2 regions of the Erwinia sp. AC075 genome follow, and region 1 is predicted to be linked to the other one. Evidence: predicted binding sites of a transcription regulator. Region 1 holds the regulator's gene; the other holds the start of a gene.

Region 1 (4,142 bases):
CACCGCAGACCGGCAGGACAATCTGCCAGAACAGATAGGTGTCAGCCTGCTGCTGCAGTTCGGGGATTGAGGTCAGTAAGGCAACAATATGCGTGCCGGCAAGGCCATAGAGAATTGAAAAGGCCAGTGCCACCAGTCCTGCCTGGCGACAGGCCGCGTGCCAAATCAGCAGCAACCTTTTTGCGTCCTTTGCCCCATAAGCTTCGCCGGAGCAGGCTTCTACCGCATAGGCAAAGCCGTCCAGCGCGTAAGCGGTAAAGGTCAGGAACATCAACAATACGGCGTTGACGGCGACGACCTCACTGCCCAGCCGCGCACCCAATATCGTCAAGGAAACAAAGCACAGTTGCAGCAGTAAAGATCGCAACATAATGTCCCGATTCAGCCGCAGCAGCCGGCCGAAATTGCCCTGCCAGGCGGTTTTCAGCATCGGCAGCGAAATGCCCCGCAGCTTCAGCACCCGCCAGACCATAACCAGCCCAATCGCCAGCGTGACGTATTCTGCAATCGCCGTGGCCGCCGCCGCACCCTGCACGCCCCAGCCCAGCCCCATCACGAACCACAGATCCAGCACGATGTTGACCAGGTTTCCGACAACCAGCAGGATCACCGGCGCACGGGCATACTGTACGCCCAGCAGCCAGCCCAGTAATACCAGGTTGGCCAGCGTCGCAGGTGCACTTAACCAGCGGATATTCATAAACAGGGCGGCCTGATGCAGCACGGCAGGATCGCCACCCACGACAGAGAGCGCCAGGTGGTTAAGCGGGGATTTCAGCAGAATAAACAGCAGGCCAGCCGCCAGGGCAATCAGTAGCGGCTGCATCAGTGCGCGGGCCAGCGCCGGTTTATCACCCGCACCAAAGGCCTGCGCGGTTAATCCGGTGGTGCTCATCCGCAGGAACAGCAGCAGCATAAACAGGAAGCTGGTCGCGGTAGTGCCCACGGCAACGCCGCCGAGGCAGGAAGGACTGTCAAGGTGACCAATGACCGCGGTATCCACCAGGCCCAGTAAGGGCACGGAGATATTCGACAGGATCATTGGCAGCGCCAGCCGCCAGAGTTGGTTATCTGAGGGAGAAAATAATCGCATGGTCATCCACTGTGCGACTGGCTTAAAAGCATCACGGAAGCTGAATATGCCAGTCAATAAGGCATACAGCTTACCAAAAGAGAAACGCGCCGCAAAAGCAGCGCGTTAAGGTCAGGCGTTTACAGCCAGTTGCCGTTGCGGATTACGCCGACGGCCAGACCTTCAATCGACAGGGTCTGCAAGCGCAGATCGACCACGATCGGTTGGAATTCGCCGTTTTCAGGCAGCAGATGCACGATATTGCCCTGCTTCTTGAGGCGCTTTACCGTCACCTCGTCGTCAATGCGCGCAACCACGACCTGGCCGTTACGCACATCCTGAGTCTTATGCACAGCCAACAGATCGCCGTCCATAATCCCGATATCTTTCATCGACATGCCGCTAACACGCAGCAGGAAGTCGGCGCCCGGCTTGAACAGTTCAGGATCCACCTTGTAGTGGCCTTCAATGTGCTCTTCCGCCAGCAAAGGTTCACCTGCGGCGACACGGCCAATCAGCGGCAACCCTTCCTCTTCTTCCATCATCAGACGGATACCGCGAGACGCGCCGGAAACAATCTCGATCACGCCTTTACGTGCCAGCGCTTTGAGATGCTCTTCAGCCGCATTCGGGGAACGGAAACCGAGCTGTGCAGCGATTTCTGCCCGCGTCGGTGGCATGCCGGTCTGGTTAATGTGGTCGCGTATCAGGTCATAAACCTGCTGCTGCCTTGCAGTTAGTGCTTTCATCCCGCCCCCTGGTTGTTTATACAGTCAGCTGTGAGTATATACAGGTATTTGTGCGTTGAAAACCTAAAGATGTGGAAAAAACAGCAGTTTGTCAGATTATGGAAAGCGCGCCGCAATCAGGGAATTAGCAGCATTACCCAGACGAAAACAGCGAGTAGTATCGTCAGCAACACGGCAGCGGAGCCCATATCTTTGGCGCGACCCGATAAAGGATGCATCTCGCTGCCAATGCGGTCGACCACCGCTTCCAGCGCGCTGTTAAGGATTTCAACAATGATCACCAACATCACGGACCCTATCAGCAACACCCGCGTGACGGCGTCCACATCCAGCCAGCACGCCACAATCACCGCGACAATGCCGGCCACCGCTTCCTGGCGAAAAGCCGCTTCGTTTTGCCAGGCGGCGCGTATTCCTTTCCAGGAATAACCGGCGGCATTAATGATACGAGTCAATCCGGTGACGTTATTTGCCATAATCAGGGAACCCTTTGAGATGTTTAACGTCAATGTCTGGGTGGCGCACATTTTGCAACACCACAGATCTCACTGGCGCTTTCTGGTATGCTTGCGGCGCTTTGCTAACAAGAGGCTTCATGGTATCTATGTCAGGTTGGCGTAACTTATATTATAACTTATTGAATTTACCAGTAAAATTCCTGGTAAAAAGTAAAGCGATTCCCGCCGAGCCGGTTTCCGAGCTGGCGCTGGATACATCGCGCCCTATTATGTATGTGCTGCCTTATGATTCAAAGGCCGATCTGCTGGCGTTGCGTGAGCAATGCCGTAAACAGGATCTGCCCGATCCTTTAGATCCGCTGGAAATCGACGGTACGGTTTTGCCACGTCATGTGTTTATCCATGACGGCCCACGCGTATTCCCCTATTTCGTGCCTAACGTTGAATCGGTAAAACTGTTCCACGAATACCTCGATTTGCACCGCAGCAACCCGCTGCTGGACGTGCAGATGGTGCCGGTATCCGTGATGTTTGGCCGTGCACCAGGCCGTGAAGTGCAGGGCGACGATCAGCCTCATCTGCGCGTGTTGAATGGCATTCAAAAATTCTTTGCCGTGCTGTGGTTAGGCCGCGACAGCTTTGTCCGCTTCTCACCGATGGTTTCCCTGCGCCGTATGGCAACGGAACACGGCACCGACAAAATCATTGCGCAGAAGCTGGCGCGCGTGGCACGCATGCACTTTGCCCGTCAACGCCTGGCGGCCATTGGCCCGCGTTTGCCGGTGCGTCAGGACCTGTTCAATAAACTGCTGCAGTCCAAAGCCATCGCTAAAGCGGTGGAAGACGAAGCGCGCAGCAAGAAAATCTCCCATGAAAAAGCCCAGCAGAACGCCGTTGAGCTGATGGAAGAGATCGCCGCCGACTTCTCTTATGAAGCCATCCGTCTGACGGACCGCATCATGGGCTGGACGTGGAGCAAGCTGTATCAGGGCATCAACGTCAACGGCGGCGAGCGCGTGCGTCAGCTGGCGCAAGACGGCCACGAGATCGTCTACGTGCCCTGCCACCGTAGTCATATGGACTACCTGCTGCTCTCTTATGTGCTGTATCACCAGGGTCTGGTGCCACCGCACATTGCCGCCGGTATCAACCTGAACTTCTGGCCAGCGGGCCCGATTTTCCGCCGTCTGGGCGCATTCTTTATCCGCCGTACCTTCAAGGGTAACAAGCTCTACTCAACGGTATTCCGAGAATATCTTGGCGAGCTGTTCACCCGTGGTTACTCGGTAGAATACTTTGTCGAAGGCGGTCGTTCCCGTACTGGTCGTCTGCTTGACCCGAAAACCGGCACGCTGTCGATGACTATTCAGGCGATGCTGCGCGGCGGTAACCGCCCTATCACACTGGTTCCGATCTATATCGGTTATGAGCACGTGATGGAAGTGGGAACCTACGCCAAAGAGTTACGTGGTGCGACGAAAGAGAAAGAAGGGTTTATGCAGATGGTGCGCGGACTGCGCAAGCTGCGTAACCTCGGCCAGGGGTATGTGAACTTCGGGGAGCCGCTGCCGCTGGTGACCTACCTGAACAAGCATGTGCCGGAGTGGCGTGATGCCATCGACCCCATTGAAGCCCAGCGTCCAGCCTGGCTGACGCCTGCGGTGAATGACATCGCGCAGCGCGTGATGGTGCGTATCAACAACGCCGGTGCGGCCAATGCCATGAACCTGTGCGTTACCGCCCTGCTCGCATCGCGCCAGCGCTCGCTGACCCGTGAACAGTTGACCGAGCAGTTGGCGTGCTACGTTCAGTTGCTGCGTAACGTGCCGTATTCGCCGGACTCGACCGTGCCGGATATGACGC
Region 2 (4,142 bases), 1.6 Mb from region 1:
CTACGACAAGGATTCCAGTTTTCATGGCGGCGGCGACTTTGTCGGCTTCCTCGGCACCACCACGCTGAGCGATGACGGCGGCTCGATGGCGAAGGGCAGCACCTTCTACTGGAAGCGCATCATTAATGACACCGAACAGGTGAATTTGTACCATTTTGGCGCGAAAGGTGACGGCGTCACCGACGATACCGACGCCTTTAAGCGGATGTTTAGCTGGTCGCAAGGCTATGATGTTAATGCAAAAGATATTGGCGTGCGTTTCCCGGCAGGCAAGTTTTTAATCTCGCCTGTCGACCTCAGCGCCAGCGAAATCCCGTGTTTCGCTTTGTACGGTGACGACGCGCCGTATGGCGTCACGCCCAGAACGGTGATTATCTCTGACAAATCGATCAACACGGTGTTCAAGGTGAATGCCCGCCGGACCATCATTCGCGGCATCAGCTGGAACGGCCAGGCCACGGCGGATACGGCCAGCAATACCGGGGCGATCACCGCGGACATGCTGTCCAACGTGCAGCCGTTCTTTGAGAACACCACCATTGAAGGGGAGTTCGTTAATATCCGCTGCTTCCGCGTGCAGTATAACGGCGGCACGGCGGTGAAACTGCTGGATACCCTCGACACGCGATTCGATCAAATCTATTCGCAAAATACCTATGCCCGGGTCTTTGACGTCAGCTGGTCTAACTCGCCAAACGGCGTCTGGGATCACTCGACCGCCATTGAGCTGTCGAATGCCAACTTCCAGTACGGTTATGGCGATGCCACGCTGAAGATGCCGCGATTAACCCAGGGGCTGATCCGCAACGTCTGGGTTGAACATACCCGCTTCCCCGGTGATTTAAGCAACGGCCAGTGGATTATCGATGCCCTGAGCCTGGAGGATTGCGCCAATCCGCTGCTGTTGAATAACAGCCGGGTGCTGCTGCGTCAGCTCAGCCTGCAGGCCGGTGCGACGGTCAATCTGGACAATACCTCCGATCGCTGGCTGTCAGGCTATGAGAGCGGCTGGCGTCGTGATGAAAACTTTGGCACCACCATGACCGGATCGATGAAAGCCGGCTGGTACAGCGGCTATAAGCTCAGTAACACCTCGGACACCGATAAATGGTATCGCATCGGCAAATTTGTCTTCCCGAAAGCCAATCAGCAGTGGACGCTGGAGATGGTCAGCAAACAGTCGACGGCCAATCCTTCCGGCACCGCGGCCAGCCCGCTGCAAACCATCTCCTCGGGCGTCACCTACCTGAATCTGCAGCGCTGCGTCAGCTCGGTGTGGGCCGATATGTTCCATCGCGGCACCACGGCGGTGGTTGACGTCAAGTATGCGCGCAGCTATCAGAATATCGTCGAGGTTTGGGTGAAGCTGAAAGCGGGCAGTGGCGACACCATGTTTAACGTGCGATCGACCGGGCCAACGCGGTTTGAAGCCGGGGAGTGTTCCTTATTTACACCGGATCTGTCGGAGGTTACCGATCTGACCACCGTCGGCACCGTCACGCCCAACGCGCGCTTAAGTTTCCACAACGGCCTGGCGGGCATCGGCGCCAATGAAAATGGGGTCGTGACCTTAGCGACAACGGAGGCGGCATCCCCGGTCAGCGCGGCCCCGGTGGGGTATATCACCCTTAACGTTAACGGGATAGATCGTAAATTCCCTTACTTCAGCTGAATAGTAGCTTGCTAACGAAAACCGCCTGCTAAGGGCGGTTTTTTTTCGTCTGAGGATTTTAAGCGAACTTTTACAGCGAAAGGGCTGGTAGTCAGTGGCAAAGGGTGAAATAGTGCTGATTCATCACCAGGATTAATCTGTTTTTTGCCGTGATTTTTTCTGATTTGGGCGTATAAAACGCCTTTTTGGTCAAAAAAGCGTAAAAAACGGACGTTTTTACACTCCGGCAGAAATCGGGGGTTGAGATGGCGGAGTGTTGATCCGTAAAATAGGGCCAAAACGCAAATCAGGAGAATTCTGTGTCAGAAGCTGCTTCAATCGAAGATAACCCCAACCGACTGGAAGAAGCGAAAAACATCGCTTTGGGCTGGCGTATTGTTGGCAATATCGAACCGCAGACGCTGGAAGATGCCATTCAAATGCTGCGCGACAGTGCGGCCCATGCCGCGAAAGTTTACGAATTGTTGTATGCGGAAATTGCTCAACGGGCGAAATAGTCCGGCGACTGCGTATTATGCCGTCTGTGCCAGACCCGGAGAGCGAGAGTCACGCCACGCCTCCCAGCATCTTGCAGGATCGATATCACGGTATCCTCGTGACGGATCCATCCCCCGGACAAGGTTGTCCGGCACGGAAATGCAGGTGGCATTATCACGAATTTGTTCCACTTCCTGCTGCGTCAACCCACTGCCTTTTTGCTTTTCAGCGTTCACCAGTAAACTGACCAGTGACGGAATATAAAGTACTGCCATCATCGCATTCCCAATCGTTATGCCCTGGGAACATCTTCGGCTCAGCGGGTGAAAACTTTAGCGATGGACGCGCACAGTGTGAAAAATGCCCACCGTCGTTTAAAATTCTTCTGACACCAGCCACTGATCGGCTTCATCGAACATCTCTTCAATGATCCGCAGCATCACCGACTTGTCACTCTTACTGGCATCGGTTTTCACGCCATTAGCCTGCATCGGTTTTACCTTCACTTCGGCAGCCGGGAAAACGCGTTGAATACGCTTCTCCAGCTCGTTCAGAATCAGTTCCTGCGCATTGGGCAATCCGGCAACGTTGCGCTTATCGTAAGTCAGTTCTACAAACATGGGGTTATCCTGGTTATAAATGCTGGATAAAAATACAGTTAATGTCCGCAACCTTCAATGAAAATTTGCCCTCCAGGAATAAACTGAAAAATGGCCTCGCGCCGCCAATCTGTGAAGCAAACGGAATTCTCCGCAACATTCATCAAATTAACGAAAATCACCAGGCTACACTGCACAGTGTTGAATCCAATGAAGGAAACCTAAAATGAAAAAATTAGCTTGTGCACTGACCTTACTCGCTGGCGGATTGCTGCTGGCAGGCTGTTCCAGCGACCATGTTCTGCAGATGAAGGATGGCAGCACCGTGGTGGTCCAGGGGAAACCTGAAGTCGATAAAGCCACCGGCATGGTGATGTATACCGATGAAAATGGTAAGCAGCAGGCGGTGAATCAGGATCAAATCAAAGAGATGAACTCGCTGAATAATTAATCTCTGCCGGGGATTTAGTAACACTTAAGGCAAACGTGGGTAGCGTCCTGTGGTAGGCTTTCTGACATATAGTCAATGAAATCAGAGAGAATCGCCCGGAGACCGCTGCCCATGTTCCGCACTATCGCCACTGGATGTTTGCTCGTCTGTGCCACCTTTGCTGCACAGGCTAACAACGACACGCCGCCACTCAATACCGAATTTCAGATTACCTGCCCAGGCCGCCCCACGATGACCGTCACCCAGGCGCAATATGGCCTGACCACCCTTATGTGGCCGGGCGATAATTTCCAGATTGCGGCGGGTAATCAGCGTTCCAAAACGGATAACGGGGTAAAGGTGTCGATCGTGCTGTTCCGCAATGGCGATCAGATGGTGGTGAACACCTCGGACGATGACACTTTCTTCTCCTACAGCGGCGTACAAAAACTGGTGCCCTGTAGCCGCAGTAGCGAGCGTGAAAACAGCGCGGTCGATCTGCAACGTACCGATTCGTCCGGCAACGTCGCCTCCTGATCGCCGGCTAGTCAGGCAGCCGCTGGCGCAGATCCAGCGGCGAACTCTCCGCCTCATCCAGCAATGCCAGCCATTCGCGCATCGTCACTTCCTGCCAGGACAGATGTCCGGCGGTGGTGCCCATCAACACCACGTCGGGCCTCAGCGCCCGATAGAACTCAATCGACTTTTTCAAATCCGCTTCGTTGCTTTCCGGCACCAACACCGTCACCCAGCGATCGTGTGACATGGTGATGGTGTCGCCAACAAACAGATAGGTTTTGCCAAAGGGTGAGGCATACAGATAGCTGGTGCTGCCCGGCGTATGGCCCGGCGTGGGAACCACGTGAAAGCTGCCACAGTGCAGCTCAGCCTGATTGAAAGTGTCGTCAGCTTCGACATACGGGCTGATCGCGCCCAGCGCCTTGTTATGACAATACAACGCCGC

Evidence for each region. The regulator LexA, encoded in region 1, represses DNA repair genes until DNA is damaged. The targets are predictions, from matches to a motif close to TNCTGTATGTACATACAGNA.
Region 2: the regulator LexA is predicted to act here: its motif matches at 2,790-2,809, upstream of AC0IXH_RS08470 (DinI-like family protein).

What each region holds. Positions count from the first base shown of each region.
Region 1 is NZ_CEEDEU010000001.1:3,417,888-3,422,029, forward strand. Features, by position in the region: gene dinF (MATE family efflux transporter DinF) at 1-1,093, opposite strand, end outside; gene lexA (transcriptional repressor LexA) at 1,213-1,821, opposite strand; gene AC0IXH_RS16125 (diacylglycerol kinase) at 1,938-2,297, opposite strand; gene plsB (glycerol-3-phosphate 1-O-acyltransferase PlsB) at 2,426-4,142, shown strand, end outside.
Region 2 is NZ_CEEDEU010000001.1:1,818,899-1,823,040, reverse strand. Features, by position in the region: gene AC0IXH_RS08485 (glycosyl hydrolase family 28-related protein) at 1-1,672, shown strand, start outside; gene AC0IXH_RS08480 (hypothetical protein) at 1,972-2,169, shown strand; gene AC0IXH_RS08475 (hypothetical protein) at 2,185-2,427, opposite strand; gene AC0IXH_RS08470 (DinI-like family protein) at 2,524-2,769, opposite strand; gene AC0IXH_RS08465 (YgdI/YgdR family lipoprotein) at 2,975-3,199, shown strand; gene AC0IXH_RS08460 (hypothetical protein) at 3,311-3,715, shown strand; gene AC0IXH_RS08455 (MBL fold metallo-hydrolase) at 3,723-4,142, opposite strand, start outside.